Regions from separate parts of the Sphingopyxis sp. CR5 genome, predicted to be linked through region 1. Evidence: predicted binding sites of a transcription regulator. Region 1 holds the regulator's gene; each other region holds the start of a gene.

Region 1 (10,474 bases):
ACATGATCGCCATCGGATGCGCGTCGCGACGGAACCCGCGATAGAAGGTCGCAAGCTGCTCGTGCAGCATCGTGTGGCGCGTGATCGTATTGTCGAATGTGTCGAGTTCGTCCGCGCTCGGCAGTTCGCCATTGAGCAGCAGATAGGCGACCTCCATGAAGCTCGAATGTTCGGCAAGATCGCCGATCGCATAGCCGCGATGGAGGAGGACGCCTTCATCGCCGTCGATATAGGTCAGTTTCGACTCGCAACTGGCGGTCGATGTGAAGCCCGGATCATAGGTGAAGGCGCCGGTCTGGCCATAGAATTTGCGGATGTCGACGACGTCGGGCCCTACGGTTCCCGACAATATCGGGCTCTCGACGCTCTTGTCCCCCAGGGTGATTTTGGCGGCGGTATCGGTCATGATTCTTCCCTTGATCTGGAGGCCAAACGCAAAGTCGCTACGCCCCTGCCGGATAATTGTGCGCTGCGTCAAGTCGCGCCAGGCTGTTGTCGCGGCCGAGGAGCAGGAGCACGTCGAAAATCCCCGGGGAAACCGCGCGCCCGGTGAGGGCGGCGCGCAAGGGCTGTGCGAGCTTGCCGAGCCCCAGGCCGGCGGCTTCGGCGCTTTCGCGAACTGCCGCCTCGACCGTTTCGCCGGTCCAGTCCGTCAGCCTGCGTAGCCGGTCGGCGGCGTCCGCGAGCAGTCCTTCGGGCGCGTCGGCGAGCAGCTTTGCGGCCTTCTCGTCCATATCGAGTGGTAGCGGCGCGAACAGGAAGGTTGCGCCTTCGGCAATCTCGATGAGCGTTTTCGCGCGCGGCTTCAGCGATTCCATCGCCTTGGCGAGCAGCGCGCGGTCTTCGGGGTCCAGTGCGCGCCCGACCAACGCCTCGATGCGCGGCGCCGTGAGATCGGCGAGGCGCTGATTGCCGGCTTCACGCAGATAATGACCGTTCAGATTCTCGAGCTTCTTGAAATCGAAGCGCGACGGCGAACGGCCGACATGTGCCAGGTCGAACCAATCGATCGCCTGTTCGCGGCTGATGATTTCCGCATCGCCATGACCCCAGCCGAGGCGGAGGAGGTAATTGTTCACCGCTTCGGGCAGATAGCCCATCTCGTCGCGATAGGCATCGACACCCAGTGCGCCGTGACGCTTCGACAGCTTCGCGCCATCGGCGCCGTGGATCAACGGGACGTGGGCATAAACGGGCTCGCGCCAGCCCATCGCGCGCAGCAGCGCGACCTGGCGAAAAGCGTTGTTCAAATGGTCGTCACCGCGGATCACATGGGTCACACCCATATCGTTGTCGTCGACGACGACGCTCAGCATATAGGTCGGGGTGCCGTCCGAGCGCAGCAGGATGAAATCGTCGAGTTCGCCGTTTTGAACCGTAACCTCGCCCTGCACCCGGTCGTCGATCGTCACCGCGCCATCCTGCGGCGCGCGTAGCCGGATCACGTGGGCGGCGGCGGGGTCGCCGTCGTCGCGATCGCGCCACGGGCTGCGAACACGGAAGGGCATCCGCTTTTCCTGAGCTTCGGCGCGCATTGCCGCGAGTTCGTCTTGCGTCAGGTAGCAGCGATAGGCTTCGCCCTTCGCGAGAAGTTCGTGTGCGACCGCGGCGTGGCGGTCGGCGCGCGCGAACTGATAGACTGCATCGCCGTCCCAATCGAGATCGAGCCAGCGCATTCCGTCGAGGATCGCGTCAATCGCCGCGTCGGTCGAGCGCGCTCGGTCCGTGTCTTCGATACGCAGCAGGAACTTGCCGCCGTGATGGCGTGCGAACAGCCAGTTGAACAGCGCGGTGCGCGCGCCGCCAATGTGAAGAAAGCCGGTCGGCGAGGGTGCGAAGCGCGTTACGACATCGGCGCCGGTCGCTTCGACCGGATCGGTGGGGTTTTGGGTTGCCACTGGCGACTCTTTCAATCAGGTTGCCCGCGCCGCGAGAGCCGGCGCCGCGGGGATTGGGGGTGCCCCTAGCATGGCAACATGGCCGCTTCAAACGCCCATTGATGTCTCACCGATACACGGCTGGCGCCGCATATCCGAAGCGATCGAGGCGCGGCTCGACGCGGACCGCGAGCGGATCGCGCTGTGGCTGCCCGTCGCGTTGGGCGCGGGGATCGCCAGTTGGTTCGCCATGCCCCGGGAAATCGACTGGATCGGGTTTCTACTTCTGCTTGGCGGCGGGATATTTGTCGGGTTTCTGATCGGCTGGAAGCGGCGCTTCGGGCGCACCGTCGTGGTCGGTTGCGGCACGATGGCAGCCGGGTTGTTGCTGATCTGGGCGCGTGCCGCGTGGGTCGCTGCTCCGGTGCTTGCCTGGCCGGTGACGACGCAATTTTCCGCGATCGTCGAGAGTGTGGAGCCGCTCCCCGCGCGCGGCCAGACGCGGCTGCTCTTGCGTCCCGTGGAGCGCCACGATTTGCCCCCACAGCTGCGGGTAACGCTGCGCGGCGAGCAGGGGAGGGGGATCGTACCGGGCGACGCGATCGGCCTGCGGGCGAGGCTGATGCCGCCGCCGACCGCCAGCCTTCCCGGCGGCTATGATTTCGCACAGCGCGCCTGGTTCGACCGGATCGGCGCGGTCGGAAGCGCGCTTGGCAAGGTTGCGCAGGCGGCCGGAGCGGGGCAGGGGCCGCCGCCGCTGCGAGCGCGGCTCAGCGCGCATATTCACGACCAGGTCCCCGGGTCCCCCGGCGGGGTCGCTTCGGCACTCGTCACCGGGGACCGCGGCGCGATCAGCGATGCCGACGCAGAGGCGATGCGGCGTAGCGGGCTCGCGCATCTGTTGTCCATCAGCGGCCTGCACGTCACGGCGGTCGTCGGTTTTGCGATGCTGCTGGCGATGCGCTTGCTGGGACTCAGCCGCCGCCTCGCGCTGGCGGGCCATGTGCTGCCGCTTGCGGCGGCTGCCGGGGCGCTCGCGGGAGCAGGATATACCTGGCTTGCCGGGGCCGAAGTGCCGACCCTGCGTTCGCTTATAGCCGCGCTGCTCGTGCTCGCGGCGTTTCTGCTCGGGCGCGAGGCGATCACCTTGCGGCTCGTCGCGGCGGGGGCGCTGCTCGTGCTGATCTGGCGACCCGAGGCGCTGGTCGGCCCGAGCTTCCAATTGAGCTTTGCCGCCGTCACCGCGATCATCGCGCTGCACGAGAGCCGCTGGATGCAGCGATTTGCCGCGCGGCGCGACGAGCCGCGGGCCGTCCGTTTCGGGCGCGCGGTCGCGGGGCTGTTGATAACGGGCCTCGTTGTCGAGGTCGCGCTCGCGCCGATCGCGCTTTTCCATTTTCACAAGGCGGGCCTGTACGGCGCGCTCGCCAACGTCGTCGCGATCCCGCTGACGACCTTTGTGATCATGCCGGCCGAGGCGCTGGCATTGTTGTTCGACGCCGTCGGACTCGGCGCGCCCTTCTGGTGGATCGCCGAACATGCGCTGTCCGCGCTGATCGCGCTCGCGCACCGCGTCGCGGCGGCGCCGGGCGCGGTGGCGGCGCTGCCGATCTTTCCGGCGTGGGGTTTCGCGCTCGCGGTTCTGGGCGGGCTGTGGTTGCTCCTGTGGCAGCGTCGCTGGCGCCTCGCCGGATTGATGCCGCTGCTCGTGGGCGCCACGGCGTTGGTCGTTCAGCCGCGCCCAGACCTGCTCGTGAGCGGCGACGGGCGCCACATCGCCGCCGCGGTGCCGGGCGGCGGCTATGCGCTGTTGCGCGGCCGTGCCGGCGATTATGTGCGCGACACGATGGCCGAGGCGGCGGGGGTCGACGCGCCGCTCGGTGTGCTCACCGACATGGATCATGTGACGTGCAACCGCGACTTCTGTCGCTGGCGCCAGCGGAACCGGACGATCCTGGCCCAGCGCGGTTACGATCGTATCGACGGCACGGCGATGGCGCCCGCGTGCGCCGCCGCCGATGTGGTAATCAGCCACCGCTGGCTCCCGCGCGAATGCCGGGCGCGCTGGTTGACGATCGACCGCGACAGCCTCGCCGAAAGCGGCGGGCTCGCGCTCTATCTCGGCGATCCGCCGCGCGCCGCCACCGCTTTACGCCGCGGCGACGAGCATCCGTGGCGGCGCCCGCCGCAGGTCAGTGGTAACGACGAAGCAGTCCCGACAAACGCCCTTGCACCATGACGCGCTCGGCCTCGTAACGCTGCGGCTCATAGGCGCCGTTGGCAGGGTCGAGCCGGACCATCCGGCCTTCGCGGCGGAAGTATTTGAGCGTGGCATCCTGTCCGTCGACCAGCGCGACGACAATGTCGCCTTCGCGCGCGGTGTCCGCTTTCTGGATCAGCGCATAGTCGCCGTCGAGAATGCCCGCCTCGATCATCGAATCGCCCGATACTTCAAGCGCATAATGATCGCCCGAACCGAGCAGCGCGGCCGGTACGGCGAGCTGATTATGATCCTCGAACGCTTCGATCGGAACGCCCGCGGCGATACGGCCGTGGAGCGGAACTTCGATGATGTCGTTGGCGGCGATCGGCCGAAGCGCCGGGGGCGCTTTGCGCAGCGGGGCGACATTGTCGCGATTGTCGTGCACACCGCCTTTCGCGCCTTCAGGGAGCTTGATCACCTCCAACGCGCGGGCGCGATTGGGAAGGCGACGAAGAAAACCCCTTTCTTCCAAGGCGCTTATCAGTCGATGTATGCCCGATTTCGATTTGAGTCCCAGCGCCTCCTTCATCTCCTCGAACGAAGGCGAAATGCCGCTGTCGTCGAGTTTCTGCTGGATGAAGTGGAGCAGTTCATGCTGCTTCGCGGTCAACATCGCCTAGGTCTCCATACTGCCAGTTTCGGACATATGGAGAACGATAGAGGAACAGATCGGAACTTGTCAAGCGATCGCGATATAGTCGGCGCCGTCGCCCGCCCCGCGCGCGGGCGCCGCGATGTCGCGGATGACCAGCGCGTTGGCGCCGCCAAGCGGAAAGGTGCGCCCGCTGTCCTGGCCGTCGAAGATATGAAGTTCGCCGCTGTCGAGCCGCGCGCGCAGATAGTCGCGCCGCGCGCCGCCCGGCGCCAGCGGTGCGGCGAGCGGCGCCGAGAAGATGGGCGGTAACGGCGCGCGCGCGCCGGCGAGATGGCGGACGAGCGGGAGCAGGAACAAAGTCGCTGTGACGAAGGCCGACGCAGGGTTTCCTGGCAGGCCGAGCAGCAAGGAATCCCCTAGCGTTCCGGCCATGAGCGGCTTGCCGGGTTTCATGGCGACTTTCCAGAAATCGATCGTGCCGGCGGCGTCGTCGAGCGCGCCGCGCACATGGTCATGGTCGCCGACCGATGCGCCACCGACGCTGACGATGACGTCATGGCGGCGCGCCAATTGTTTGAGCGCGGCCGATATCCGGTCGCGGTCGTCGCCGATATGGAGCGGGAGCGACACAATCGCGGGCTCGCTCGCCATCATCGCCGCCAGCATCGCGCCGTTGCTGTCGGGAATCTGTCCCGCCGCGAGCGGGCGTCCCGGTTGAACGAGTTCGTCGCCCGTCGTCAGCACGGCGACGCGCGGCCGAGCGCCGACGCGAAGCTGGCTCGCGCCGCTCATGATCGCGGCGGCGATCGCGCCGGGTGTCAGCCGAGTCCCGGCCTCGATCAGGCGGTCGCCCGCGGCAAAGTCGCTGGCGCGGGCGCGGACATGCTGGCGGTCGCGAATAGCGTCCGAGGTCGCGAGCGCCAATCGCGACCCATCGACCGCGACATCCTCTTGCATTACCACGGTGTCGGCGCCGTCGGGGAGCATGGCGCCGGTGAAGATCCGCATGGCCTGGCCTGCCGCCAGCGCCCGCGCGGGGGGCTCGCCCGCTGCGCTTTCGCCCGCGATCGCCCACGGGCCGGGCAAGTCGGTGAAGCGGATCGCATATCCGTCCATTGCCGACAGGGAGGCGGAGGGCTGGTCGCGCGTCGCGATGACATCGTCTGAAAGATACCGGCCAAGCGATTCGGAAAAGGCAATATTCTCCGCTCCGAGGGGTGGACGGAGTGCGAGCAGGCGCGCCTGGGCGTCCTCGACGGGAAGCCAGGCGCTCACGCGGCGCGCCAGTCGCCCGAGCGCCCGCCGCTCTTTTCGAGTAACCGCACGTCGCCGATCACCATCGCGCGGTCGAGCGCCTTGGCCATGTCGTAGAGGGTGAGGAGCGCGACCGACGCGGCGGTCAGCGCTTCCATCTCGACCCCGGTCGGGCCTGTGGTCGCGGCGATGACGCGGACCGAAATCCCGTCGGGCTCCCACGCGAAGTCGATAGCGATCTTGCTCAGCGCAAGGGGATGGCAGAGCGGCACGAGGTCGGAGGTGCGCTTGGCGGCCATGATGCCTGCGATGCGCGCGGTCGAAAGCACGTCGCCCTTTGGCGCGTTGCCACTGCGGATCGCCGCGAGCGCAGCGTCGCTCATGGTGATGCGCCCGCCCGCGATGGCGCGGCGATCGGTAGCGGGCTTTGCCCCAACGTCGACCATATGCGCCGCGCCGCTGTCGTCGAGGTGAGTCGGTCGGTTCGTCATCGCGGGCGAGCGAAGCAATGCCGGGCAAAAAAGGCAAGGGGTCGCGGTTGGTATCGGCCGGAATCCATCAATCCCTGCACTATTCGCATCGAACGAAGTCGGGATGCCCTTCGAACGGGAGCCGAGGGGACTCTCGACCGGATTCAGGCCTTTACCTCATCGTCATCCCGGCCTGCGCCGGGATGACGGAAAGGAATAGTCCGCTCCCCACCCCGAGGCCGACGCTTCGCGTCAGCCCTCCAGCAGCGCCCTGGTCGCCGCGGCGACGTCCTCCTGGCGCATCAGGCTCTCGCCGACGAGGAAGGCGTGGACGCCGCTTTCGGCGAGGCGCCGACAGTCGGCGTGGGTGGCGATACCGCTTTCGCCGACGAGCAGCGTGCCGGGAGGCGCCAGTTTTGCCAGGCGCTCGGTCACCGCAAGATCGGTCCGGAAGGTTCTGAGGTCGCGGTTGTTGACGCCGATCAGGCGCGAATCGAGCTGGGCGAGGGCGCGATCGAGTTCGGCCTCGTCATGCACTTCGACGAGCACGTCCATGCCCCGTTCGATCGCGGCCGCCTCGATCTCGCGCATCGCGCCGTCGTCGAGCGCCGCGACGATGATCAGGATCGCGTCGGCGCCGATCGAGCGCGCTTCGGCGACCTGCCACGGATCGATCATGAAATCCTTGCGCAGCACCGGCAATTGGCATGCCGTACGCGCGGCGATCAGATATTCCTCATGGCCTTGAAACCAGGGCGCGTCGGTGAGGACGGAGAGGCAGGCGGCGCCGCCCGCGGCATAGGCGCGTGCATGGTCGGCCGGATTGAAATCCTGGCGTATCAGTCCCTTGGACGGCGAGGCTTTCTTGATTTCGGCGATCAGGCCAAAGCCGCCCGCCGCGATCTTTGCCGCGAGCGCAGCGGCGAAACCGCGCACAGGGCCGGCATCGACGGCATCGAGCGCGGCGATCGAGCGCGACTTGCGCCGCTCTGCGACTTCGACCGCCTTGGTTGCTAATATTTCGGTGAGCTTGTTCATTTATACGCGATCCAGCAGTTGAGCAGCGCGTTGGCGAGACCCTTGTCGATGGACTCGGCGGCTTCCTCCACGCCTTCGACGAGCGTATCCGTCGCGCCCGCGACCACGAGCGCCTCGGCGGCGTTATAGAGCACCGCGTCGCGATAGGGGCCGGGCTCGCCCATCAGCAGGCCGCGCAGCGCCTTTGCATTATAGGCCGCATCGCCGCCGCGGATATCCGAGATCGGCCGCGTCGGCAGGCCGGCGTCGGCGGCGTGGCTGCGCTGCATCCGCACGCCGTCGGGGGTGACGACGGCAACCTCGTTGCCGCCCGCGAGTGAGAGTTCGTCGATTCCCTCGTCGCCCGAGATCACCCGCGAATGGTCGGTGCCGAGCCGGCGCAGCGCCTGGGCATAGACGGGGACATAGGCGGGGCGCGCGATACCGATCAGCTGGCGCCGGACGCGCGCCGGGTTGGCCAGCGGCCCCATCAGGTTGAAGATGGTGCGACGGCCGAGCGCCCTGCGGATCGGCATGATGCGCGCCATCGCCGGATGGTGGTGCGCGGCGAACAGGAAGCAGATGCCAAGGTCGGCGAGCTGCGCTTCCGCCATTTCGCTCGCGCGCGCCATGTCGAGGCCGAGTGCCTCCAGCGTGTCGGCGGCACCCGATTTGGAAGAAGCGGCCCGATTACCGTGCTTTGCGACAGGAACCTCGCACGCCGCCACGACGAGCGATACCGCGGTCGAGACGTTGAGCGTGTGGTGGCCGTCGCCGCCGGTGCCGCAGACGTCGATCGCGCCGTCGGGAGCGTCGATCGGGATCAGCCGGTCGCGCATCGCCTGCGCCGCGGCGGCGATCTCGACCATCGTTTCGCCGCGGTCGGACAGCGCCGCCAGGAAGGCCGCGACATTCTCGTCGCTGCCGCCGCCGTCGAGCATCGTCGCAAAGGCGGCCTCGGCCTCATCCTGTTCGAGCAGGCGACCTGGGTCGGGAAACGGGCCGAAGCGGCTCATGCCGCCTGCCGCGCCGCGACCGGCAGGCCGGCGATCCGCAGGAAGTTGGCGAGCATTGCGTGGCCGTGTTCGGTGGCGATGCTTTCGGGATGGAACTGTACGCCGTGGATCGGCAGTTCGGCGTGTCGGAAGCCCATCACCGCGCCATCGTCGCTCGTCGCGTTGATCGGCAGGCAATCCGGGATATCGACGACCTCGAGGCTGTGATAGCGCGTTGCCGTCAGCGGGGAAGGCAGGCCCGCGAACAGACCGGTGCCGTCGTGGCACACCGGCGATGTCTTGCCGTGCATCAGGTGCCCACGCTGCACCGTGCCGCCGAAATGCTGACCGATCGCCTGATGTCCCAGACACACGCCGAGCAGCGGGCGCGCCGCATCGGCGCAGGCGGCGACGAGGTCGAGGCTGATTCCCGCCTCGTTCGGGGTGCAGGGTCCGGGCGAGATCAGCATCGCCTCGGCGCCGGTCGCCAGCGCCTCTGCGGCGGTCAGCGCATCGTTGCGCTCGACCCGCACCTCGGCGCCCAGCTCGATCAAATAATGAACGAGGTTGAAGGTGAAGCTGTCGTAATTGTCGATGACGAGGATCATGGCGCTCTACTGCCCGTAACCCGGCGTGCCGGCAAGCCGGACCGCCTCGCGCGCCGCCGCGAAGAGGGCGCCCGCCTTGGCTTCGCATTCGCGCTGTTCATACGCCGCGTCGCTGTCCGCGACGATGCCCGCGCCCGCCTGAGCATACATGGTCCCGTCCTTGACGATCGCGGTGCGCAGCACGATGCAGCTGTCCATATTGCCGTCGGGCGCGAAATAACCGACCCCGCCCGCATAGGGCCCGCGCGCGTCGGCTTCGAGCTCGGCGATGATCTGGCACGCGCGGACCTTGGGCGCGCCGCTGACGGTGCCGGCAGGAAAGCCCGCGAACAGGGCGTCGATCGCGTCCTTGTCGGGCGACAGGCGGCCGATGACGTTCGAGACGATGTGCATGACGTGGCTGTAATATTCGACCGTATAGCTGTCGGTCACGGTGACGCTGCCGCCGGTTGCCGCGCGGCCGACGTCGTTGCGGCCGAGGTCGAGCAGCATCAGATGTTCGGCACGCTCTTTGGGGTCGGCGAGCAGGCTTTCGCGGTTCTCGCTGTCTTCGGCGCTGGTTCGGCCGCGCGGACGCGTGCCCGCGATCGGACGGATCGTGATTTCGCCGTCTCGCACGCGCACCAGTATCTCGGGCGACGATCCGATCAGCGCGAAGCCGGGCAGGTCGAGGAAATAGAGGAAGGGTGAGGGGTTGATCCGCCTGAGCGCCCGATAGAGATCGAACGGCGGCAGGTCGAAGGGGGTCGAAAAGCGCTGCGAGAGCACGACCTGGAAAATGTCGCCCGCCGCAATATAGTCCTTCGCCGCGCGCACCATCTCGGCATAGCGTTCGGGGCTGGTGGCGGCGTTACGGACGATATCGCCCGGCTGCGCGGTGGTGGTAGCGCGCTCGGCATGTGCGTTCGCGCTCGACAGCCGCGCCGCGATGTCTTCGAGCCGGTCGTTCGCCGCTTCGATCATCCGGTCGATCGCGCCGTCCGCATCGGGCCAGATCGGCGCGATCAGGAACAGCTCGTCGGCCAGCCGGTCGAAAACGAGGATCGTCGTCGGGCGGACGAAGATCATGTCGGGCAGGGCGAGCCCGGCGCCCCGCGCGCGCGGGATGCGTTCGACGAGACCGATCGTTTCATAGGCGAAGAAGCCGACGAGCGTCGCCAGCGCCTTGGGCAAGCCGTCCGGCACGTCGAAGCGGCACTCGGCGACCAGGTCGCGCAGCGCCTGTAACGCTCCGGTTTCGAGCGGGACGAAGGCATCCTTGTCGCGGCGCCAGTCGCGATTGATTCGCGCTGCATCGCCCGTCGCCTCGAACATCAGGTCGGGGTCGAGCCCGATCAGGCTGTAGCGTCCGCGTGTTTCGCCGCTTTCGACCGATTCGAGCACCCAGTCGCCGCG
Region 2 (10,474 bases), on a different contig from region 1:
GAAAGCGATGGTGGTGGGACGGCTGCGCACGGCGCCGGTGCTCGCCTGGGCGGGCGCGGCGGCGGCGGGGCTCGTCTGGGCGCTGTGGGAGCTGGTCTGGGGCGGCGGCTTTGCGGCGAGCGGCTTCTACCGGTTGCTCGGACCGCTGACGGGCCCTCTGATCGTCGCGATCCTTGCCTATGCGACCTTCGACTTCGCGCGCGTGTTCGCGCTGCGTCGCCGCTATCTGCGCCACGACGGGGTGCGCCTCTATCGCGGCGCCGACCGGTCGTGGCCGCTCGCCAATATCCGCGACGTCGTGGTGACGCGCAACTGGATGGGGCTCGGCTCGCTGCGGCTGGTGGTCGACGACGACAGCGAAACGACGCGCGAGCTGGCGAAGCTCTACATGCTCGAGGGTCCGGCCGAGGCGGTGCGCGGCGCGGTCCTGTTCGCGATCGGGCGCCCGGTCCCGCTGTCGCAAACGCTGCATTGAGGGACGCCCGCCCGCGCGCGATCGGTTCGGCGGGGATCGGCGCCGGATTGCCCGGCCCGGGCGCTCGACCCGGCGAGGCCAAAGTTCAGTAAAGTTCAGCCTCGTGCGCCCTGCGCATCGCCGCCGCCGGGGGTGCGCGGACCGGCGTCGTCGCGGTCGTCGCTATGCCAGGGCGGGAGCGCGCCGTCGCACAGATCGGCCACCTCCAGCGCCACCGCCAGATCGGCGGGCGCCAGCAATGCTTCGGGGGCGGCGGGCGGGGCGGGGTGCAGATGGACCAGCGCCTCGGCCACCGCGACGGGCGCGGGATCGGTCCGTCCGGCCGCCGCGTTGCCGCGAAAACAATCGGGGCCATAGGCGCGCAGCAGGAACATCAGCAGCCGGTCGCTCTGGCGAAAGCGGCGGCCGACGCGGTTGCCGTCGCGGTCGAACACCGGTTCGTCGGTGCCGACGAGCGCGCGTTCGAAGGCGGCGTCGAGCAATTTCTTGGCCGCGGCGTCGATCGCCGCCGACCAGGCCCGATCGAACGCCTCGGCGCCGGGGGACCGGCGCAGGCGATAGGCGGAGGATTCGGACATATCGACGCGCTGCGCCGCGGTGGCGACCGATCCGGTATCGGCAAGCGCCTCGATAAAGGCGCGCTGCTTGTCGGGCGACCAGCCATCCTTGCGCCGCTTGCGCAGCACCGGCACCCACTCATAGGCGGCGGGATCATGCCCGTGCGCGTCGAGCGCGGGGGTGGCGGCGGGGTCGGCGGCGGGCGAGGGCACCGCGCCGGGCGAGGGGATGGGGGCAATATGGCTCATCCGCCAGTTTGGAACATAAAAGGAACGTGTAGGAAAGGGCTTTTTTGGGGGGTGGGTCTTGGGGGTGGACGGCCCACCCTCCCTCGTCATCCCGGACTTGATCCGGCATCCATGCGGCCTATCGATTAGCGATACCCGTACTGGTCACGGATATTGTCGTTGAAGTATTCGCCCTTCGACGGAGCCGCCAGCAGACCGTTATAGATATACTGCGGCACCCCATAGTAGTCGTAGGTACGACCGCTGGTGAACGTGATCGCCAAGGTGTGGCTGGCCGGATTGTATTCCGCCGCGCGGATTGCTGATGAAGAAAAATAGGGCATTGCGCGCTCCTCAAAAAAGAAGGGCGGGCATTTCTGCCCGCCCTTCGATTAGGCGTACTGAATCAGCACCCAGACAACGGCCTTGCCGCTGTAGGGCGGCATGCGGTTGCCCTTGGCAATCGGAGCGGTCGTGGAAGGCGTACCCTCGACCTTCCAGATGCCACTTTCGGGGCAGGCCGTACCAGTGGCTGCGCGGGTCCCTATGTGGGATTTGGTCGTATACTGCATGTTATTCACTCCTTGGAGTTTGCAAAAATGCAAACTGAGGAGTAACAACGCGCTTGTAAGCGGGCGTGGAGTACTCCTCACCCCGACTGGAAGTGGCGCGCCAACGCCAATTTCCAACCAAGGGGCGGAGGTTGCGTGCAACCTCCGCCTTTTGCGATTCCCACATAACACACGCTTGCCCAGCCGCAAGAGAAATCGTCTGATACGGACACGCTACGAGCGGAGGGGGCGGATCGGGTGCTCGCATGGGCTGGACACAATCTCTCAATTTTCGCTGGAAAACATTCGATTTCGTGTTATTCGTTCAATCAACAAATGACCGTCCATAAGAGAGATTGGAAAAGTCCTATGGCCGCTAACTCGATTTCCTCTGGTTCCAGAAGTCCAAGATATCCTCGGATTTCATTGGGTTCTGCGCTAGATTATGCTAAGTCCATATACCAAGGCGCGCACAGGAGCGCGATCAGTTCGGACACAGCCTATAAGCTTATGGGCTTTAGCGGGAAAACCGGTAGCAGCGCGGCGGCTCTGGGTGCTATCCGACAATTCGGCTTGGTAGACGGATTGCGCGGGGATCTTAAAATTAGCGCGCTGGCTCTTAGTATTTTTGAGCCCGAATCGATTTTTGAGTACTCAGAAGCCGTAAAGAAAGCGGCATTCAATCCTGACATTTTCCAGGAAATAAGTACACAATTCGGCGGCCGAATCCCGCCGGCAGACGAGCCAATCCGCGCATTCCTTATACGCAATCACGATTTTTCAAGTGCTGGAGCAAATGACTGTATTACCGCGCTGCGCGAGACTCTCTTAGAGGTTGAGCGTTTCACCGCAGTAAGGGTAGTCGACCGCGATGAAGCGGTAACAGAAAACTTGGTGCGTACGCTCGAGCCGAGCGTTCAATCGCAGTCCGCACCGACACTGGATGCCGAAGAGTCGACTTCACACGATCCTGATATTCCGGTTCGCGTTGCCAAATTGCCGCTTTCCAAGGAAAGCGAGGCAGAAATCCGTATTACTGGGAAAATCACCGTAACAGGTATCGATCGTTTAATAGCGTATTTGGACGTGATGAAAGATGCGTGGCTAGACGAATAAAGCTGATTGGGGATCGTGCAGTGACGCCAATCTAATTAAACCGAAAACCCGCCCTTGTTTCGCCGGTTCGACCCCGCCGCGAGCACTTTCTTGCCCGTCGGGGTCAGCGTCCATTTCGCGCCCTGTTGCGCGACCAGGCCGAGTTCGACGAGTTCGTCGCGGATGGGGTCGGTGGGGAGTTGGGGGCGGCGGTTCGACAGCCCTTCCAGGCAGGCGCGTTGCGGCTGGCTGAGGATCAGGAGTTTGAGTTTTTTCTTTTCGGTCATGGGTGGGCCTGTTTTCTTCTTTTTGGTTGGTTTGGGCCTCGATGCCCACCCCGCTGCGACTAGCCGGCGCGGCCGGCAAGTCTCGCTGCCCCTCCCGCAAGCGGGAGGGGTTCGGTTAGCTACTCCGCGGCAATCCCTGCCTTGGCGAACATGTCCTCGCCGTCCTCGCCCTCGGTCGCGGCGGCCGGGTCGTCGTTGGCTTTCGCCTTCTTGCGGTTGTCGAAGCTGGTCCACACGGTGTTCCAGTCGCCGCGCGTCGCGGCCTTGCTATACTCGGTCGCGCGCGTTTCGAAGAAGTTGGCGTGCTCGACGCCGTTGAGGAGCGGGGCGAGCCACGGCAGGGGGTGTTCGTCGATCATGTAGATCGGCTGGAACCCGAGCTGCCCCAGGCGCCAGTCGGCGATGTAGCGGATGTAGCGCTTGATCTCCTTGGGCGTCATGCCGGGGACCGGGCCTTGCTCGAAGGCGAGGTCGATGAACGCATCCTCGAGCCGCACGGTTTTCTGGCAGCAGTCGATGATGTCTTCCTTCACCGCCTTGGTCAGGCAGTCGCGTTCCTTGACGAAGGCGTGGAACAGGCGCGTGATGCCTTCGCAGTGCAGGCTTTCGTCGCGCACCGACCAGCTGACGATCTGGCCCATGCCCTTCATCTTGTTGAAGCGCGGGAAGTTCATCAGCATCGCGAAGCTGGCGAACAGCTGAAGCCCCTCGGTAAAGCCGCCGAACATCGCGAGGGTGCGCGCGATATCCTCGTCGCTGTCGACGCCGAAGGTGCCGAGATAGTCGTGCTTGGCGCGCATCTCGTCATATTCGAGGAACATGCCATATTCGCTTTCGGGCATGCCGATCGTGTCGAGCAGGTGCGAGTAAGCGGCGATGTGGACGGTTTCCATGTTGCTGAACGCGGTCAGCATCATCTTGACCTCGGTCGGCTTGAACACGCGGCCGTATTTGTCGTGGTAGCAATCCTGCACCTCGACATCGGCCTGGGTGAAGAAGCGGAAAATCTGCGTCAGCAAATTGCGCTCGTGGTCGCTGATCTTCTGCGCCCAGTCGCGGCAATCCTCGCCGAGCGGCACCTCCTCGGGCATCCAGTGGATCTGTTGCTGGCGCTTCCAGAAATCATAGGCCCAGGGATATTCGAAGGGCTTGTAGGTCTTGCGGGCTTCGAGAAGGGGCATGGGTTAAACTCCAGTCGCAAATTTCGGTCCAAATCCCCTCTCCCCTTGTGGGAGAGGGAGGGGCCCAAGGCGTCAGCCTTGGGAGGGTGAGGGTGTTCGGCGGTTGGGAGCCGACGGTTCTTCGCCCTCACCCTTCCGCAACTTCGTTGCTCCTTCCCTCTCCCGGAGGGAGAGGGAGATTGTTTCGATGACGCCGTTCGTTTTCGCGAGGACGTCATTGTTCCAGAAGCGGAGGACCGTCAGGCCCTGCTGCCGGAGAAATTCGGTGCGGCGCGCGTCGTAGGCCGCCGCTTCGGCATGTTGGCCCCCGTCCACCTCGATCACCAGCTTCGCGGCGAAGCTGTAGAAATCGGCGAAATAGGGTCCGATCGGAACCTGCCGCCGCCATTTGAACGCGGGGAAGCTCTGGCGCAGCGCCTGCCACATCCGCTTTTCGGCGTCGGTGGCGTTGCGCCTGAGTTCACGCGCGCGGGCGACAGTACCGGAGGGTTGGTGGCGATAGGTCCGCATCCTCGTCGCCCTCACCCTTCCGGCGCTTCGCGCCTCCCTCCCTCTCCCGGCGGGAGAGGGGTTATTGACAAGCCAGGCACTCGTCATAGTCGGTCGTCCCCGCGGCGAGTTCGAATTTTGCCGCCTCGGGCGTGTTGTCGGCCTCTACCCCGCCCGCGAAGCCGGCGCGCTGGACCGATTTCGAGCGGAGATAATAGAGCGATTTGATCCCGAGTTCCCACGCGCGGTAGTGGAGCATGAGCAGGTCCCATTTCTCGACATCGGCCGGGATGAACAGGTTCAGCGACGCGGCCTGGTCGATATAGGGGGTGCGGTCGGCGGCGAGTTCGAGCAGCCAGCGCTGGTCGATCTCGAAGCTGGTCTTGAAGCAGTCCTTTTCGTCCTGGGTCAGGAAGTCGAGGTGCTGAACGCTGCCGCCTTTTTCGAGGATCGAGTTCCATATGCTGTCGCTGTTCTTCGCCTTGTCGACGAGCAGGCTTTCGAGGTGCGGGTTCTTGACCACGAAGCTGCCCGACAGCGTCTTGTGGGTATAGATGTTCGCCGGGATCGGCTCGATGCACGCGCTGGTGCCGCCGCAGATGATGCTGATCGACGCGGTCGGCGCGATCGCCATCTTGCAGCTGAAACGTTCCATCACCCCCTGATCGGCGGCGTCGGGGCAGGGGCCACGCTCGTTGGCGAGCAGCATCGACGCCTGGTCGACCTGCGCGCGGATATGCTTGAAGACGCGCAGGTTCGACGATTTCGCCATCGCGCCCTCGAAGGGCAGGCCGCGCGCCTGGAGAAAGCTGTGGAAGCCCATGACGCCGAGCCCGACCGAGCGTTCGCGCGACGCGCTGTATTTGGCGCGCGCCATTTCGGGCGGGGCGCGGTCGATATAGTCCTGAAGCACATTGTCGAGCATGCGCATGACGTCTTCGATGAAGCGCTTGTCGCCGTTCCACTCGTCCCAGGTTTCGAGGTTGAGCGACGAGAGGCAGCAGACCGCGGTGCGATCGTTGCCCAGGTGGTCGCGCCCCGTCGGCAGGGTGATTTCCGAGCAGAGGTTTGAGGTCGTAACCTTCAGCCCCAGGTCGCGGTGATGCTTGGGCATCATGCGGTTAACCTGGTCGATGAAGATGATGTAGGGCTCGCCGGTAGCCAGCCGCGTCTCGACGAGCTTCTGGAACAGGCTGCGCGCGTCGACGGTGCCGCGCACGCTCTGGTCCTTGGGGCTGCGCAGGTTGAATTCGGCGCCGTCGCGCACCGCTTCCATGAACTCGTCGGTGAGCAGCACGCCGTGGTGGAGGTTGAGCGCCTTGCGGTTGAAATCGCCCGACGGCTTGCGGACCTCGAGGAACTCCTCGATCTCGGGGTGCGAGATGTCGAGGTAGCAGGCCGCCGAACCGCGGCGGAGGCTGCCCTGCGAGATCGCGAGGGTCAGGCTGTCCATCACGCGGACGAAGGGGATGATGCCGCTGGTCTTGCCGTTCAGGCCGACGGGCTCGCCGATCCCGCGGACCGCGCCCCAATAGGTGCCGATGCCGCCGCCGCGGCTCGCGAGCCAGACATTCTCGTTCCAGGTGCCGACGATACCCTCCAGGCTGTCGTCGACGCTGTTGAGGTAGCAGCTGATCGGCAGGCCGCGCCCGGTGCCGCCGTTTGAGAGCACCGGGGTCGCGGGCATGAACCACAGGCGGCTGATATAGTCATAAAGCCGCTGCGCATGCTCGGCATCGTCGGCATAGGCCGACGCGACGCGCGCGAAGAGATCCTGATAGGATTCGCCGGGGAGGAGGTAGCGATCCTTCAGCGTTTCCTTGCCGAAATCGGTGAGCAGCGCGTCGCGGCTGGCGTCGGTTTCGACCTCGAACCGGCGCGCGTGAACCTTCGGCTCGCCGCCGTCGTTCAGCTTGGCCGCGCCCGCGCCCGAATCGCTTTTCGATTCGGTCGCCTCGGGCGCGTCGTTTTTCGCCAGTTCCATCGTCGCCACGTCGTTCGTCTCCACCCGGTCCGTTTCCCGAAAATCCATTGGTTCACCCCGTTTTCTGCCGCGCGTCTCCACGCGATCTGTTCCCGTCTTGTTCGACTCGCAGGGCGAAGCCCCAGCCTAACATTTTCCGCCCCCCTCGTGGGACTTTTTTTGGACGCGAAAGGGTCTTTCCGAAGCCCATGTGCGATGGGCGACGGAATTCCGCCATTTCCGGCCAAATACTAATGCTTGGGGTGCCCCCTTCGGCTGACCCACCACCTATAGTGCCACGTCGGGCGCGCGATGCAAGACGGTAAATGACAGATTGACGACTCAACTCGTCGCTATTCCGATTCGCCTCGTCGTATGCAGGGGACGTTTCACCGGTCCCCGGGCGCGGCTTTGTGCGGGGTTGCGGGCGTCGAATGGGCCGGCGCAGCGAACCCGAAAAAATTTGGTCCGGCTCGATCCGGCACGAGACGGCGATCACAAGATGTTGGGGGTGGAGACGGGAGCCGCCGATCGCGAGGGCGGCGAGCGAGCTAGGGCGCAAAGAAAAAGGGCCCCGGCAATGCCGGAGCCCTTTCTCTAAATGCTTGGGGCCTTAGGCCGGAGCGCCACCGCTACCGGTGCCGCCGCCGCCAACCCATCTCCAAATCCATGCCATATCAAAAACTCCTGATGCGCACTGTCATCGCAGGACAGTTAACGGACCATATACCTTAATTGACATGGTAAATCGAGTCTTAACCTTAATATAATGCTGCCGAACTGGCAGTTATGCGGTGCGGCTGTGCGGGGAGGCGAGGAGGGTGGTCGCCAGATCGGTGAAAAGCTGTGGTTTACCAAGGTGGTAACCTTGTCCGACATCGCATCCGAGCTGGGCGAGCAGCGCCATTGTCGGCGCGTCTTCGATCCCTTCGGCGACCGCGACGGCGCCGAGGCGATGCGCGAGATCGATCGTCGACTTGACGACTTCGAAGTTGCGCTGCGAATCGCGCATGGTCATCACGAAGCGCTTGTCGATCTTGATCTCGTCGGCTTCGATCTCGGTCAGATATTCGAGGTTCGACTGGCCGGTGCCATAATCGTCGATCGACAGGCGGATACCCGCGCGGCGAAGCTGGGCGAGGGTCTGGCGGGCCTGGCGGCTGTTCTCGATCTGCGCGGTTTCGGTGATTTCGATCGTCAGCAGTTCGGGGGGCAGGTGATGCGCGGTCAGCATGACGCGGATCGTTCCGACGAGATCGTTGTGATCGAGCAGCGCCGCCGACAGGTTGACCGACATGTTGATCGCAAGCCCGCGGTCGCGAAGCTGCGCAGCCGAGCGGATCGCCTGGTCCATCACGAACAAGGTCAGGCGATAGATATCCTGGCTCTTTTCGGCCTGGACGATGAATTCGTCGGGCGGGATCGGCCCGCGCGTGGGGTGTGTCCAGCGCGCAAGGGCCTCGACGCCGACAAGACGTCCCGACCCGATTTCATATTGCGGCTGAAAGGCGACCCAGATGTCGCCGCCCGAAAGCGCGTCCTCAAGCTGTGAGTGGAAGCTGAGCTGCCAGCCGGCATCGTCCTTTTCGCGCGGCGTATATTTGGTCCACAGCGCGCGCGTGCGGATCGATTTTTCGGCGGCGACGAGCGCCGCGGCGAGGCGCTGGGCGTTCGATCCTTCGAATTCGTCGTTGACGCCAAAGGCGATCGCGACGTCGATCTTAAGTTCGCCGATCGTCAGCGGCGAATTGAACAGCGCGGCGAGCCCCGCAAGATGCCCCTCGATCTGGCTGTGCTGATAATAGGGAACGAGCCAGGCGAAGCTGCCGTCGAGATCGTGATGCAGCTGCGTCCCGTGGCAGGCGAGCGTCAGGCGGCGCGCGACCTGCTCGACGAGCTGTTCGCTGCCTTCGCCCGGCAGGAACGCGGCCAGATCGCCGAAGTTGACGAGCTTGGCGGCGATCACGGTCGCGCTGCCAAAGGGCGGCTGTCCGCGCATCGCCTCGAAATTGGGCAGGCCCGACACCGGGTTCTCGCGCTGGGCGGAAAAGCGCCGCCGCTTGCGCGATACATTGGCGCCGACTGCGGCGATGAAGACGAACGAGGCGCCAACGGTCACGGTGATCAGCGCGCCCGAAAGCAAAACCTTGCCCAGGACGAGTGTCGCCGCCAGCCCCAGGGAGATCCAGTTGAACCAGCGCCGCAAGGACGTCCGAAGCGCCAGCAGCATGACGGCCAGCGCGAGAAGCAGGGGAGGCAGCCAGCCGACGTTGACCGGGTTGCCACGCTTTAGCGTTTCGGCGGCGATCAAGTGAATGTAGGCGCCCGGAACCAGATTGTGCCCCGGCAGATAGTGCTGGTCGGGCAGGTTCGATGCGGTCCGGCCGAATATGACGTCCTTGCCAGCCAGTTCGCGCGCCCCGATCTTGCCGTTGAGTACGTCGAGAGCACTATAATCCTTGATGGTGGACAGGTCGTAGGAAAAGTCGAGCCGAAAGGTCGATGGCTCGGATGCGCGCTTGTGTGCCAGGGTTGCCGCAACGCTGGGCAAAAGCCTGCCGTCTGCCTCGAACATGAGCGGAATGTTCCACACCTGCCAGAATTCGTATCGCCAGGCGATGCTTGCCAGTCGCGTGCGGGGACCGGCAATCTCCGGTCCGGGAAAGATGGAGTTGACCTTGTCGGTTCCCGGTATGGATTTGGTTGAGACCGCGAGAATGATCCGATCGTCCATTTTTCGGATCGCTTTCGCCAACTGTGGCGTCTCGGCGTCTTGTTCTTCTTTCGGATAATAGAAGTCGACGACCAGACGGCGAGCCCCGGCCTCGCGGATCTTGTCGATAACCTGTGCATAATTGGCGCGGGAAAAGCGGCCTCCGGGAACATTTTCCAGCGTCCGGTCGTCGAGGCCGACCATGACGATTTCGCCCGTGACGGGGCGCGTCCCCAGGCGTCCGACCGCGAAATCGACCATCATGTCGAGCGGTTCGGCGAGGCTCGACAGGCCGACCACCACGCACAAGAGGACCGACAGCGCGAACGAGCGCCAGCTGATGATCATCTTGTTAATAGCAAGCGGCACGCGCGCTTCTCCGGCAATTGCCGGACGGGACTAGCCCTCGATGGTTAGCATCGCGTTAATTATGAACGAAGGCTTGCACCCGCCGCGCGCCGCGTTCAGCGCACCGCGGGTAGCGCCGCATCGCCCGCCAGCGCCGACGGAGCGAGGCCCGCCGCGGCGGGAACGATCTGCTGAAGGTAGAAGCGCGTCGACGCGATTTTCGCTTCGAGGAAGGCGGGATCGCCCGTGCCCTCCTCGATCGCCGCCTTCGCACCGCGATGCTGGAGCGCCATCAGCCACCCGCACGTCGCGGTGGCGAGCATCGTGAGATAGGGATAGCTGCCCGCGAGCCTGTCGGGAACGGGGGCGTTCGCCATCCAGTCGGTCACCGCGCGGCACGCCTCGGCAAGCTGGCCGAGTTCGGGGAAATCCTCGCCCGCCGCGGCGGCGATGTCGTCGATCAGGCCGCGGATCAGGTCGCCGCCCGCCATGCCCAGCTTGCGTCCGACCAGGTCGGCGGCCTGGATGCCGTTGGTGCCTTCATAGATCGGGGCGATGCGCGCGTCGCGATAATGCTGCGCCGCCCC
Region 3 (10,474 bases), on a different contig from region 1:
CGCACCGTCGAGTCGCTGCGTGTCACCGACAGCGAACTCGACGCCGAAATCGCCGCGATCCGTCGCAGCCTCAACAGCTGATCGGTCTCGGCCGGGGCGCGGCGCGCCGCCTCAATGAAAATCGCGTGATTTCGGCAGGATACGCACATCGCGCGGATGGCCGTGTCGCGGCGACGCATTGCGGGGATATTGCGGATGCTTCCCCTCGTCGGCACGCGCCAGGGCGGGCTCGACGCGCGGGCCGGTTCCCAGCGCGTCGAGCATCGCGGTGCGATCGACGATGCGCGACGCCATCAGGTGGACGACGCCCTCCTTGCTGCGTTGCACCTCGCCCTCGACCAGCATCAGCCGCGACGCCATGACGGCGCGGCGATAGCGTTCGAAGTGGCGCGCCCATAACAGCACATTGACGATCCCGCCCTCGTCCTCGAGCGTGATGAAGATCGCATTGCCCTTGCCCGGGCGCTGGCGGATCAGCACCACCCCCGCGGTGCGGACGATGCGGCCGTTCTTCGCCGCCGCAGTCTCCGGGCAGCTCAGCACCCCCTCCTTCGCGAACGCCTCGCGCAGGAAAGCCATCGGATGCCCTTTCAGCGACAGGCGCGTCGTCTGGTAATCGGTGAGCACCTGTTCGACGCGCGGCATCGGCGGCAGCTTTGCATCGGCTTCGGCACCCAGTTCGCCCGCACCGGCGGCATCGAACAGCGGCAGCACCCCCTGCCGCACCCGCCGCGCGTTCCACAATGCGGGACGCCGGTCGAGCCCCATCGATCCGCACGCGTCGGCCTCGGCGAGCAGGCGCAAGGCGCGGGAAGGAAGGGACGCGCGCCGTGCCAGCTCCTCGACGCTGGCAAAGGGCGCGCTGCGCGCCAGGGCGATCGCATCGGCCCAGGCCTCGCGGAATCCGTCGACCTGGCGGAAACCGAGCCGGAGTGCGAGGCTGCCGTCTTCGCGGCGCTCGAGGCTGTTGTCCCAACCGCTCGCATTGACGTCGACCCCGCGCACCTCGACGCCATGGTCGCGCGCGTCGCGGACGAGCTGCGCGGGGGCATAGAAACCCATCGGCTGCGAATTGAGCAGCCCGCAGGCGAAGACCGCGGGGTGATGGTGCTTGATCCACGAGGAGACATAGACCAGCCGCGCAAAGGATTGGGCGTGGCTTTCGGGAAAGCCATAGCTGCCGAACCCCTCGATCTGCTTGAAGCAGCGTTCGGCGAAATCGCGTTCGTAGCCGCGCGCGGTCATGCCGCCGATCATTTTATCGCGAAAATTCTCCATCGTCCCCACATTGCGGAAGGTCGCCATCGCGCGGCGCAGGCCATTGGCTTCGTCGGGAGTGAAGTCCGCGGCGACCATCGCCAGCTTCATCGCCTGTTCCTGGAACAGCGGGACGCCATAGGTCTTGCCCAGCACGCCATGCAGCTCGTCGGGGGGGTGCGGCGGCGCGGGGGAAGGATAGTCGACCGGCTCCTCGCCGCTGCGCCGCCGAAGATAGGGATGCACCATGTCCCCCTCGATCGGCCCCGGACGAACGATTGCGACCTGCACCACGAGGTCATAGAATTCCTTTGGTTTCAGCCGCGGCAGCATGTTGATCTGCGCCCGGCTTTCGACCTGGAACACGCCGATGCTGTCGCCGCGCCGGAGCATGTCATAGACGGCCGGGTCGTCGCAATCGATGTCGACCTCCAGCGTCCGGTCGCCGAGCCCGTGCGCGCGCATCAGGTCGAAACATTTGCGGATGCAGGTCAGCATGCCGAGCGCGAGCACGTCGACCTTCATCAGGCCCAGCGCGTCGATATCGTCCTTGTCCCATTCGATGAAGGTGCGGTCCTCCATCGCGGCATTATGGATCGGCACCAGCTCGTCGAGCCGCCCTTCGGTCAGCACGAAACCGCCGACATGCTGTGACAGGTGGCGCGGCGCCTTCAGCAATTCGCCGACAAACCGGTGCAGCCGCCCGATCTCGCCATTGCGCGGATCGAGCCCGGCCTCGACCAGCCGCTCCACCGGCACCTCGTCGCCCCAGCTTCCCCAGCTCGTGTCGGCGAGCCGCGCGGTCACATCCTCGCTGAAGCCCAGTGCCTTGCCGACCTCGCGAATCGTGCTGCGCGGGCGATAGTGGATGACCGTCGCGGCGATCCCCGCGCGTTCGCGCCCATAGCGGCCATAGATATGCTGGATCACCTCCTCGCGCCGCTCATGCTCGAAATCGACGTCGATGTCGGGCGGTTCGTCGCGCTCGGCCGAAATGAAGCGTGAAAACAGCAGTTCGTGCCGCATCGGGTCGACCGAGGTCACGCCGAGCAGGAAACAGATGATCGAATTGGCTGCCGAACCGCGACCCTGGCACAGGATCGGCGGGTCCTGTGCCCGCGCGAAGCGGACGAGATCGTAAACGGTCAGGAAATAAAAGACATAACCGCGCTTGCGGATCAGCCGCAGCTCGTTGCCGATCAGCGCGCGCACCCTGGGGGGAAGCGGCGTGCCATAGCGTTTCTGCGCCGCGGTCTTCACCAGATGGTGGAGCCAGGCAAAGGGCTTCCAGCCCGCCGGCACCGGCTCGTGCGGATATTCGTAGCGCAGGTCGTCCAGCCGGAAGGCGATCCGCGCGAGCAGTTTCGCGCTTTCCGCGACCGCTTCGGGACAGGCGCCGAACAATCGCGCCATTTCGGCCGGCGATTTCAGATGGCGTTCGCCATTGGCGTGCAGCCGCCGGCCCGCTTTCTGGACCGTCGTGCCTTCGCGGATGCAGGTGACGATGTCGTGGAGCGGGCGCTGCGCGGCGGTGGCATAGAGCACGTCGCCCGTTGCAAGCAACGGGACGCCGGTCGCCGCCGCCAGCCGCCGGCGTTCGGCCAGGCGACGCGCGTCGCGCCCCGCGCGCGGCATCGTCGCCGCCAGCCACACCGACTTCGGCCGCGCGCGCTTGAGCGTGCGGAGCAGGTCCGCGTCCCCGTCCATCGCGATCAGCAGCAACCCGTCGCAAGACGCGAGCAGATCGTCGAGGTGGAGGATGCAATCGCCCTTCTGCGCGCGCCGGTTCCCGGTCGAGAGCAAGCGGGTCAGTCGCCCCCAGCCGCGGCGATCGACCGGATAGGCGACGATGTCGGGGGTGCCGTCGGCGAAGACGAGCCGTGCCCCCGTCACCAGCCGGAAACCCGCTGCCCGCGCATCCTCTTTGACCTGCAGGTCTTTCAGGAACGCCCAGGCGCGCACCACCCCCGCGACGCTGTTGCGGTCGGCGATGCCGATGCCGCGCATCCCGAGCGCGATCGCCTCGGCGACCATCTCGGCGGGGTGCGAGGCGCCGGTGAGGAAGCTGTAGTTGGTCGCGGCGACCAACTCGGCGAAGCCAGGGTCGGGGTCGGGCTCGGGACGGGGGGTTTCGCTCATGCGAACAGCCCGTGGATATACCAGCGCGGAGCGGCCTTTTCGTCGTAGAGCCCGTGGCGGAACAGCCAGTAACGCCGCCCCTGCACATCCTCGACCCGGTAATAATCGCGCGTCAGCCCCTTGTTGTCGCGGCGGCGCCACCATTCGGCGGCGATGCGCTCGGGCCCTTCGTAGAGGCGCACCGCGTGGAGCGCGCGGCGCCAGCGGAAACGCTGCGGCGGGCCGTCGGGCACCTCGGCGATCACTTCGATCGGCTGCGGCGGGTCGAAGAGGTAGAAGGGGCGCAGCGGTGGTTCGCCGGTCTCCGCCTCGGGCCAGCGCGCGGGCGGCGGCGCATCGGCCGCGGGCAGTTCGAGCTGCGCCTGTTCGGGGATATGCGTGTCGGCGGGACGCAGCCTGCGAACCCGGTCGCGCCCGAGCCGCGTCGCGAGCCGGTCGGCGAGCTCGTCGATCGCGGCCGTGCGGACCGCCCCGCCCTCGAGCTTCAACTGGCTCGATCCGAGCGCATCGAGCCGCGGCACGACGAGCCGGATCATGTCGAAACCGAAGCCGGGATCGATCGGGTCGCGCAGCGTATCGACCCGTTCGGCGAACAGGCGCATGACCAGCGCGACGTCGCGCACCGGCTGGCCGGTCTCGACCGCGATCGAGCGCGCCAGCCCGTCGCTGCGAAAGAAGGTCGCGCGAAAGCCGCGCCCGCCCTTGCCGCGTTCGGCCATGTCGGCGGCCACCTCGTCCATCAGCTCGGCGAGCACCGTCATCGCATGGGCGCTGCTCGCGAGCGGTTCGGCAAAGCGGCGTTCGGCGGCGACCGGCGGCGGCGTCACGCGCGGGGAGAGCGGGCTTGGCGCGTCGCCCAGGATACGGCGCAGCGCGGTCGCCGCGTCGGCGCCGAAGCGCGCGGCGAGGCCAGCCATCGGCCGGCTCGAAAGGTCGCCGATCGTTTTCAATCCGGCGCGGATCAGCGCGCGGGTCGCCTCGTCCCCGAGTTCCAGCGCGGCGACGGGCAGGCGCCGGATCGCTGCCGCTTCATCGGGGGCGGGGGGTGCCGGATAGCGGGCGAGCGCGCGCGCCGCGTCGGCGGTCGGGCCAAAGGCATGGCGCAGCGTCAGGCCGAGCCGGTCGCAGCGCATCGCCGCGTCGCTCGCCAGTCCGGTCTCGCCGTCGAACAGGTGCGCGGCGCCCGCGATATCGAGGATCAGCCCGTCGGGGGCATCGAGTGCGACGAGCGGCGTATAGCGCGCGCAGCCCTGGGCGATCCGGTCGAGCCACGCGGCGTCGGCGGCGGGGTCGTGGGGCACCACGGTCAGCGCGGGGACGCGCGCGCGCGCATCGGCGAGCGCCATGCCGGGGGCGAGCCCCAGCGCCGCTGCCTCGGGGGCGACGCTCACCAGCCGCCGTGCGCCGCGCACCGTCTCGGCAAAGACCAGCGGCGCCTCAGGCGGCCTTGGCGCCGCGCGGTTCCAGCGCTCGGCGGGGAGCCAGGGAAAGACCAGCGCCAGATAGCGCCGCGTCGCGGAAGGCTTGTTCGTCACGGTTCCACTCCAGCCGCCAGCACGCGCCCGCGGGGCCGGCGCGCCAGCGCAGCAATTCGAGGTCGAAGGCGGGCGCGCCGGGTGCCCCGGCCTCCAAGTCGCGCGAAGGCGCGGCGGCCACCCGCCAGCGCGTCTCGGCGACGCTCGGCACGGGCTCGGCGGCGATGCGCAGCAAGATCAGGGTCGTTCCGGCCTCGCGCGCGCCGAGTGCTAGGCGCCGCCCCGCGGTCAGGTCGAACGCGGGAAGCCGGCCGTGGCTTTCGACCACCACCGCCGCCGACCCGGCGCAGCGCACCGCGTCGTTCGCGGCGGCGAGCAGCGCCCTGGCATCGCCCGTCTCGACGAGCAGCAACCGGCCCGGATCGCCGCCGAGTTCGGCGAGGCCCGGGGTGTAAAGCCGACCCGCCTTGCGCGCCGCGTCGGCGGGGCGCAGCCACAACAGCGGCGCCTCCCCCCCGCCACGCAGCGCGAGCATCGCGGCAAAGGCGGCGGCGCTCGCGGCGTCGAGCATGTCGGCGGCGAACAGTTCATGCACCCGCCCCACCGCCAGCCCGCCCCCAAGCGCCGCGTCGAACCCGGCGTGCCCGCTCGCCAGCGCCCCCGCGGCCGCAGGACCGGAGGATGCGCCCGAAGCGGCGATCCGGGCGACGCGCCGGCGCAGCCCGGCGAGAGAGGAGGACGACTCGCGCATGACATGTTCTCTATATGTTCTATTAGCGCGCGAGTCTCGTCGCTTGTCAAGGCGGCAGGCACGGGGCGTGATGTTGGTTCACGCGAAGCCGCGAAGAAGAGCGGCTCGAGCCGACAGGCTCCTGTGTTCGGCATCTTTTGGGCGCACCGCCGGACGCAAAAAGCCGCCTCGCGGCGGAGCGCAGCCTCTTCGCCTCTTCGCGCCTTCGCGTGAAAAACTCTACCCTGCCGTTGAACCCGTCCCCGCTTCGCTGTCGCCCCCCAATGCGCGGAACAGCGTGATTCGCGTCTGCGCGAGCAACAGACGGGTCGCGATTTCGCTTTGCCGCGCCGAATACAGGCTGCGCTGCGCGTCCAGGCTGGCAAGGAAACTGTCGATCCCGCCCCTGTAGCGCGCCTCGGCCAGCGTCGCCGTGTCGGCGGCGGCTTCGCGATTCGCCGCCGCGGCGCGCACCCGCTCGGCGATCGTGCCTTGCACCGCAAGCGCATCGGCAACTTCGCGAAAGGCGGTCTGGATCGCCCCTTCATAGCTAGCGAGCGCGGCGTCGCGCTGTGCCTCGGTTACCGCCACTCCGGCGCGGCGCCCGCCGAAATCGAAAATCGACGCGCTCGCATCTCCCCCCGCCGACCAGGCGAAAGCGCCGCCGTCGAACAAGCTCGATAGCGCGTCGCTTGCAAAGCCGAGCAGGCCGGTCAGCGATATGGTCGGAAACAGCCGCGCGCGCGCCGCGCCGATATCGGCATTGGCCGCGCGCAGTTCATATTCGGCCTCGATCACATCGGGACGGCGCAGCAAGATCGCCGAGCTGACGCCCGCGGGGGGTGCGGCGATGCTGTCGACCGCATCGGCAAGGGTCGCGGGGAGCAGCGCCCGATCGACGGCGCCGCCGACGAGCAGCCGGATCAGGTTTTCGTCCTGTGCCAGCGCGGTGGTTTGCGCGGCGATCGCGTCCTCGGCGGTCGCGAGGATCTGTTCGGCCTGGCGCAGATCGGTGCGCGGCGCGATGCCGCCGTCGAGCCGCGCCCTGGTCAGCCGCACGCTCTCGCGCGCATTGGCGGCGGTGTCGCGCGCAATCGCCAGCAGGTCTCGGTCGGCGCCATAGCTCGCCCACGCATCGGCGAGGTCGCCGATCAGCGCGAGCCGTACCGTGCGCGCCGCCGCCTCGGTCGCCAGCGCGCGATTGCGTTCGGCCTCGGTCGCGTTGGCGAGTCGCCCGAACAGGTCGAGCTCGAAGCCGGTGACACCCCCTTGCAGCGAAAAATCCGCGGTGCCGGTGCGTCCGTCGCTGTCCGAATAGCCCGCGCCGGCGCTCGCGCCGATCGCGGGAAATTGCGCCGCGCGCGTCACGCGCACCTGCGCGCGCGCCGCCGCGACATTGGCATAGGCCGTACGCAGGTCGCGATTGTTCGCCAGCGCCTGTTCGACCAGGGCCTGCAACCGCGCGTCGGTGAGGATCTGTTTGTACGACAGCAGCGGCAACGCCGCCTCGCTCGCCGCCAGATAGGCGTCGCCGACCGGCCAGCTTTCGGGCACCGGCGGCGCGGGAAGCACCGTTTTCGGCGCGAGCGAGCATCCGGCGAGGACGAGCGGCGTCAACAACAGCAAGGCGCGCCTCATGCCGGCACCTCCTGCGCGTCGCCGCTCTTGCCGAAACGCCGGCGCAGCGCCTCAAGCCCGTCACGCACCCCGCGCCGCACGAGCACGAAGAACAGCGGGATGAAGAAGATGGCGAGCAGCGTCGCGGTCAGCATCCCGCCGATCACCGAGGTGCCGATCGCGACGCGGCTGTTCGCGCCCGCACCCGTGGCGACCGCGAGCGGCAGCACCCCGAAGATGAAGGCAAAGCTGGTCATCAGGATCGGGCGCAGGCGGATGCGCGCGGCGGCGATCGCCGCCTCGATCACGCGCTTGCCCTTGCGCTCCTCCTGTTCGGCGAATTCGATCATCAGAATCGCATTCTTCGACGCGAGGCCCATCGTCGTCAGCAGCCCGATCTGCATATAGACGTCGTTTTCCAGCCCTCTCAGCGTCACCGCGAGCACCGCGCCGACGAGGCCGAGCGGGATGACGAGCAGCACCGCGACCGGAATCGACCAGCTTTCATAGAGCGCCGCAAGGCACAGGAAGACCACGAGCAGCGACAGCGCATAGAGCAGGGGCGCCTGCCCCGACGACAAGCGTTCCTGGAAAGAGGCGCCCGCCCAGGCGACGCTCGTGCCGGGGATATCGGCCGCCATTCGCTCCATCTCGTCCATGGCCTCGCCCGAACTCACCCCCGACGCGGCCTGCCCCGAAATTTCATAGGCGGGTACGCCCTGAAAGCGCGATGTCGTGCTGGGTGTCGTCGACCAGCCGATATGCGAAAAGGCGGAAAAAGGGGACATGCCGCCGTCCGATGAGCGCACGAACCACTGGCTGAGGTCGTCGGGGCTCGATCGATATTGTGCGTCGCCCTGGACATAGACGCGCTTGACGCGCCCCTTGTCGATGAAATCATTGACGTAGCGGCCGCCCCACGCGGTCGACAGCGTCGTATTGACGTCGCTGTTCGACAGGCCATAGGCGGTCAGCCGCTGCGTATCGATATCGATCTTCAGCGTCGCGACATCGGGCAGGTCGCTCAGCCGGACCGAGGTCAGCTTCGGATTGGCGTTCGCCATTTCGAGCAGCCTGTCGCGCGCCGCGGCGAATTCATCGGCTGACATGCCGCTGCGGTTCTGGAGCTCCATCGTGAAGCCCGACGTATCGCCCAGCCCGCGCACCGCACCGGGAACGAGCGCGAAAATCTGGGCATCGCGGAGGCCCGAAAGCGCCTTTCGCGCCCGCTGCGCGATCGCATCGGCGGTGTTCTCCTGGCCCGGCCGGTCGTCCCAGTGGACCAGGTTGACATAGCCCTGGCCGGTGTTCTGCCCCGACGCGCCGCCCCCGCCGCCGCCGGCGATCAGGAACAGGGCCTGCGTGTTCGCCTTTTCCTGCGTCAGCAGATATTTCTCGACCGCGTCGCGCACCTCGAGCGTGCGTTCCTGCGTCGCGCCCGCAGGCAGGCGGAACTGGACCGCGACGCGCCCCTGGTCCTCGTTGGGCAGGAAACCGCTGGGCAGGCGCCAGAACAGCAGGACGAGCAGCGCGAGCGCCAGCGCATAGATGCCGAGAAACAGCCATTTGCGCTCGACCACCCTTGCGACGCTGCCGGCATAGCTGGCGCTCATCCGGTCGAAGCGCGTGTTGAACCCGTGCTTGGCGCGTTCGTAAACCTCGTGGATGCCCGCAAAGCGGCGGCGCCCCGCATCCCCGCCCCGTTCGTTCCGTGCCTTCGGCTTGAGCAGGGTCGAGGTCAGCGCCGGGCTCAGGATCAGCGCCACGAGCACCGACAGCGACATTGCCGAAACGATGGTGACCGAGAACTGCCGGTATATGACCCCGGTCGAACCGCCGAAAAAGGCCATCGGCAGGAACACCGCCGACAGCACGAGCCCGATCGCGACGAGCGCGACCTGCAATTCCTGCATCGAGCGGATCGTCGCCTCGCGTGCGGTCATGCCGGGATTTTCTTCCATCAGTCGCTCGACATTCTCGACGACGACGATCGCATCGTCGACGAGCAGCCCGATCGCGAGCACGAGCCCGAACAGCGTCAGCGTGTTGATGCTGAACCCGGCGATATAGAAGACGCCAAAGGTGCCGAGCAGCACCACGGGCACCGCGATCGCGGGGATCAGCGTCGCGCGCCAGCTCTGGAGGAACACGAACATAACCAGGACGACGAGCAGGATCGCCTCGAACAGCGCCTTCTGCACTTCGCTGACCGACAATTTGATGAAATTGGTCGAATCATTGGCATAGGCATAGTCGAGCCCTTCGGGCATCGTCTGCGCCAGCCCGTCCATGCGCGCCTTGACCAGCTCGGCGGTCTTGAGCGCGTCGGATCCCGGCGACAGCGAGATCGACATGCCCGCGCCCGGATGTCCGTTGACCCGGGTGATGACGGCATAGCTTTCGGCGCCGATCTCGACCCGCGCGACATCCTTTATCCGCACCGTCGACCCGTCGGACAGCGTCTTCAGGACGATATTCTCGAACTCTTCGGGGGTTTGCAGCCGCGACTGCGCGGTCACCGTCGCGTTGAGCATCTGGCCCTGGGGCGCGGGCAGGCCGCCGACGTCGCCCGCCGCGATCTCGGTATTCTGGGCGCTGATCGCGCTGATCACGTCGCCCGGCATCAGCGATACCGCGGCCAGCCGCTGCGGGTCGAGCCAGATGCGCATCGCGTGCGGCGACCCGAAGACATTGACGTCACCGACCCCGTCGACGCGCGACAGCGGATCCTGGATGTTCGACGTCAGATAGTCGGACACGTCCTGGTTCGACCGCGTGTCGGTGGTATCGAACACCGCGACGAGCAGCAGCGAATCCGAATTGGATTTGGTGACACGCACGCCCTGGCTCTGCACTTGCTGCGGCAGGCGCGAGATTGCCGACTGGATCTGGTTCTGGACCTGGACCTGCGCGATGTCGGGGTCGGTCCCCTTGGCAAAGATGACGCTGATGCGGGCCTGTCCGCGCGAACTCGACTGCGAGCTGAAATAGAGCAGGCCGTCGATCCCGGTGAGCTGTTGTTCGAGCACCTGCGTAACGCTGTTCTCGATCGTTTCGGCCGACGCGCCGGGATAGTTGGCGCGGATATTGACTTCGACCGGCGCGATGTCGGGATATTGCGCGATCGGCAGCGAAAACAACGCCCCCAGCCCGCCCAGCATGACGATGATCGCCAGCACCCAGGCGAAGATCGGCCGGTTGATGAAAATCCGCGACATCGGGCTTTACTCGCCTTTCGCCGCTTTGCCGTCCGCCG

What was found. Region 1 encodes LexA, which represses DNA repair genes until DNA is damaged. Its sites were predicted from a motif close to GTTCCNCNCTTGTTCT; they were not measured.
Region 2: the regulator LexA is predicted to act here: its motif matches at 6,936-6,951, upstream of AC58D2_RS02635 (ribonucleoside-diphosphate reductase subunit alpha).
Region 3: the regulator LexA is predicted to act here: its motif matches at 5,628-5,643, upstream of AC58D2_RS05185 (ImuA family protein).

What each region holds. Positions count from the first base shown of each region.
Region 1 covers NZ_JCATIE010000007.1:118,725-129,198, forward strand. The annotation lists gene AC58D2_RS12305 (citrate synthase) at 1-406, opposite strand, end outside; gene gltX (glutamate--tRNA ligase) at 444-1,898, opposite strand; gene AC58D2_RS12315 (ComEC/Rec2 family competence protein) at 1,969-4,116, shown strand; gene lexA (transcriptional repressor LexA) at 4,070-4,753, opposite strand; gene AC58D2_RS12325 (molybdopterin molybdotransferase MoeA) at 4,820-6,010, opposite strand; gene moaC (cyclic pyranopterin monophosphate synthase MoaC) at 6,007-6,480, opposite strand; gene trpC (indole-3-glycerol phosphate synthase TrpC) at 6,712-7,497, opposite strand; gene trpD (anthranilate phosphoribosyltransferase) at 7,494-8,492, opposite strand; gene AC58D2_RS12345 (anthranilate synthase component II) at 8,489-9,079, opposite strand; gene trpE (anthranilate synthase component I) at 9,086-10,474, opposite strand, start outside.
Region 2 covers NZ_JCATIE010000001.1:542,520-552,993, forward strand. The annotation lists gene AC58D2_RS02595 (hypothetical protein) at 1-475, shown strand, start outside; gene AC58D2_RS02600 (hypothetical protein) at 571-1,281, opposite strand; gene AC58D2_RS02605 (KTSC domain-containing protein) at 1,407-1,604, opposite strand; gene AC58D2_RS02610 (hypothetical protein) at 1,653-1,832, opposite strand; gene AC58D2_RS02615 (hypothetical protein) at 2,148-2,927, shown strand; gene AC58D2_RS02620 (hypothetical protein) at 2,963-3,193, opposite strand; gene AC58D2_RS02625 (ribonucleotide-diphosphate reductase subunit beta) at 3,313-4,374, opposite strand; gene AC58D2_RS02630 (endonuclease domain-containing protein) at 4,447-4,884, opposite strand; gene AC58D2_RS02635 (ribonucleoside-diphosphate reductase subunit alpha) at 4,946-6,895, opposite strand; gene AC58D2_RS02640 (EAL domain-containing protein) at 7,614-9,887, opposite strand; gene AC58D2_RS02645 (acyl-CoA dehydrogenase) at 10,004-10,474, opposite strand, start outside.
Region 3 covers NZ_JCATIE010000003.1:50,566-61,039, forward strand. The annotation lists gene dnaA (chromosomal replication initiator protein DnaA) at 1-81, shown strand, start outside; gene AC58D2_RS05175 (error-prone DNA polymerase) at 112-3,396, opposite strand; gene AC58D2_RS05180 (Y-family DNA polymerase) at 3,393-4,931, opposite strand; gene AC58D2_RS05185 (ImuA family protein) at 4,834-5,622, opposite strand; gene AC58D2_RS05190 (efflux transporter outer membrane subunit) at 5,842-7,239, opposite strand; gene AC58D2_RS05195 (efflux RND transporter permease subunit) at 7,236-10,436, opposite strand; gene AC58D2_RS05200 (efflux RND transporter periplasmic adaptor subunit) at 10,443-10,474, opposite strand, start outside.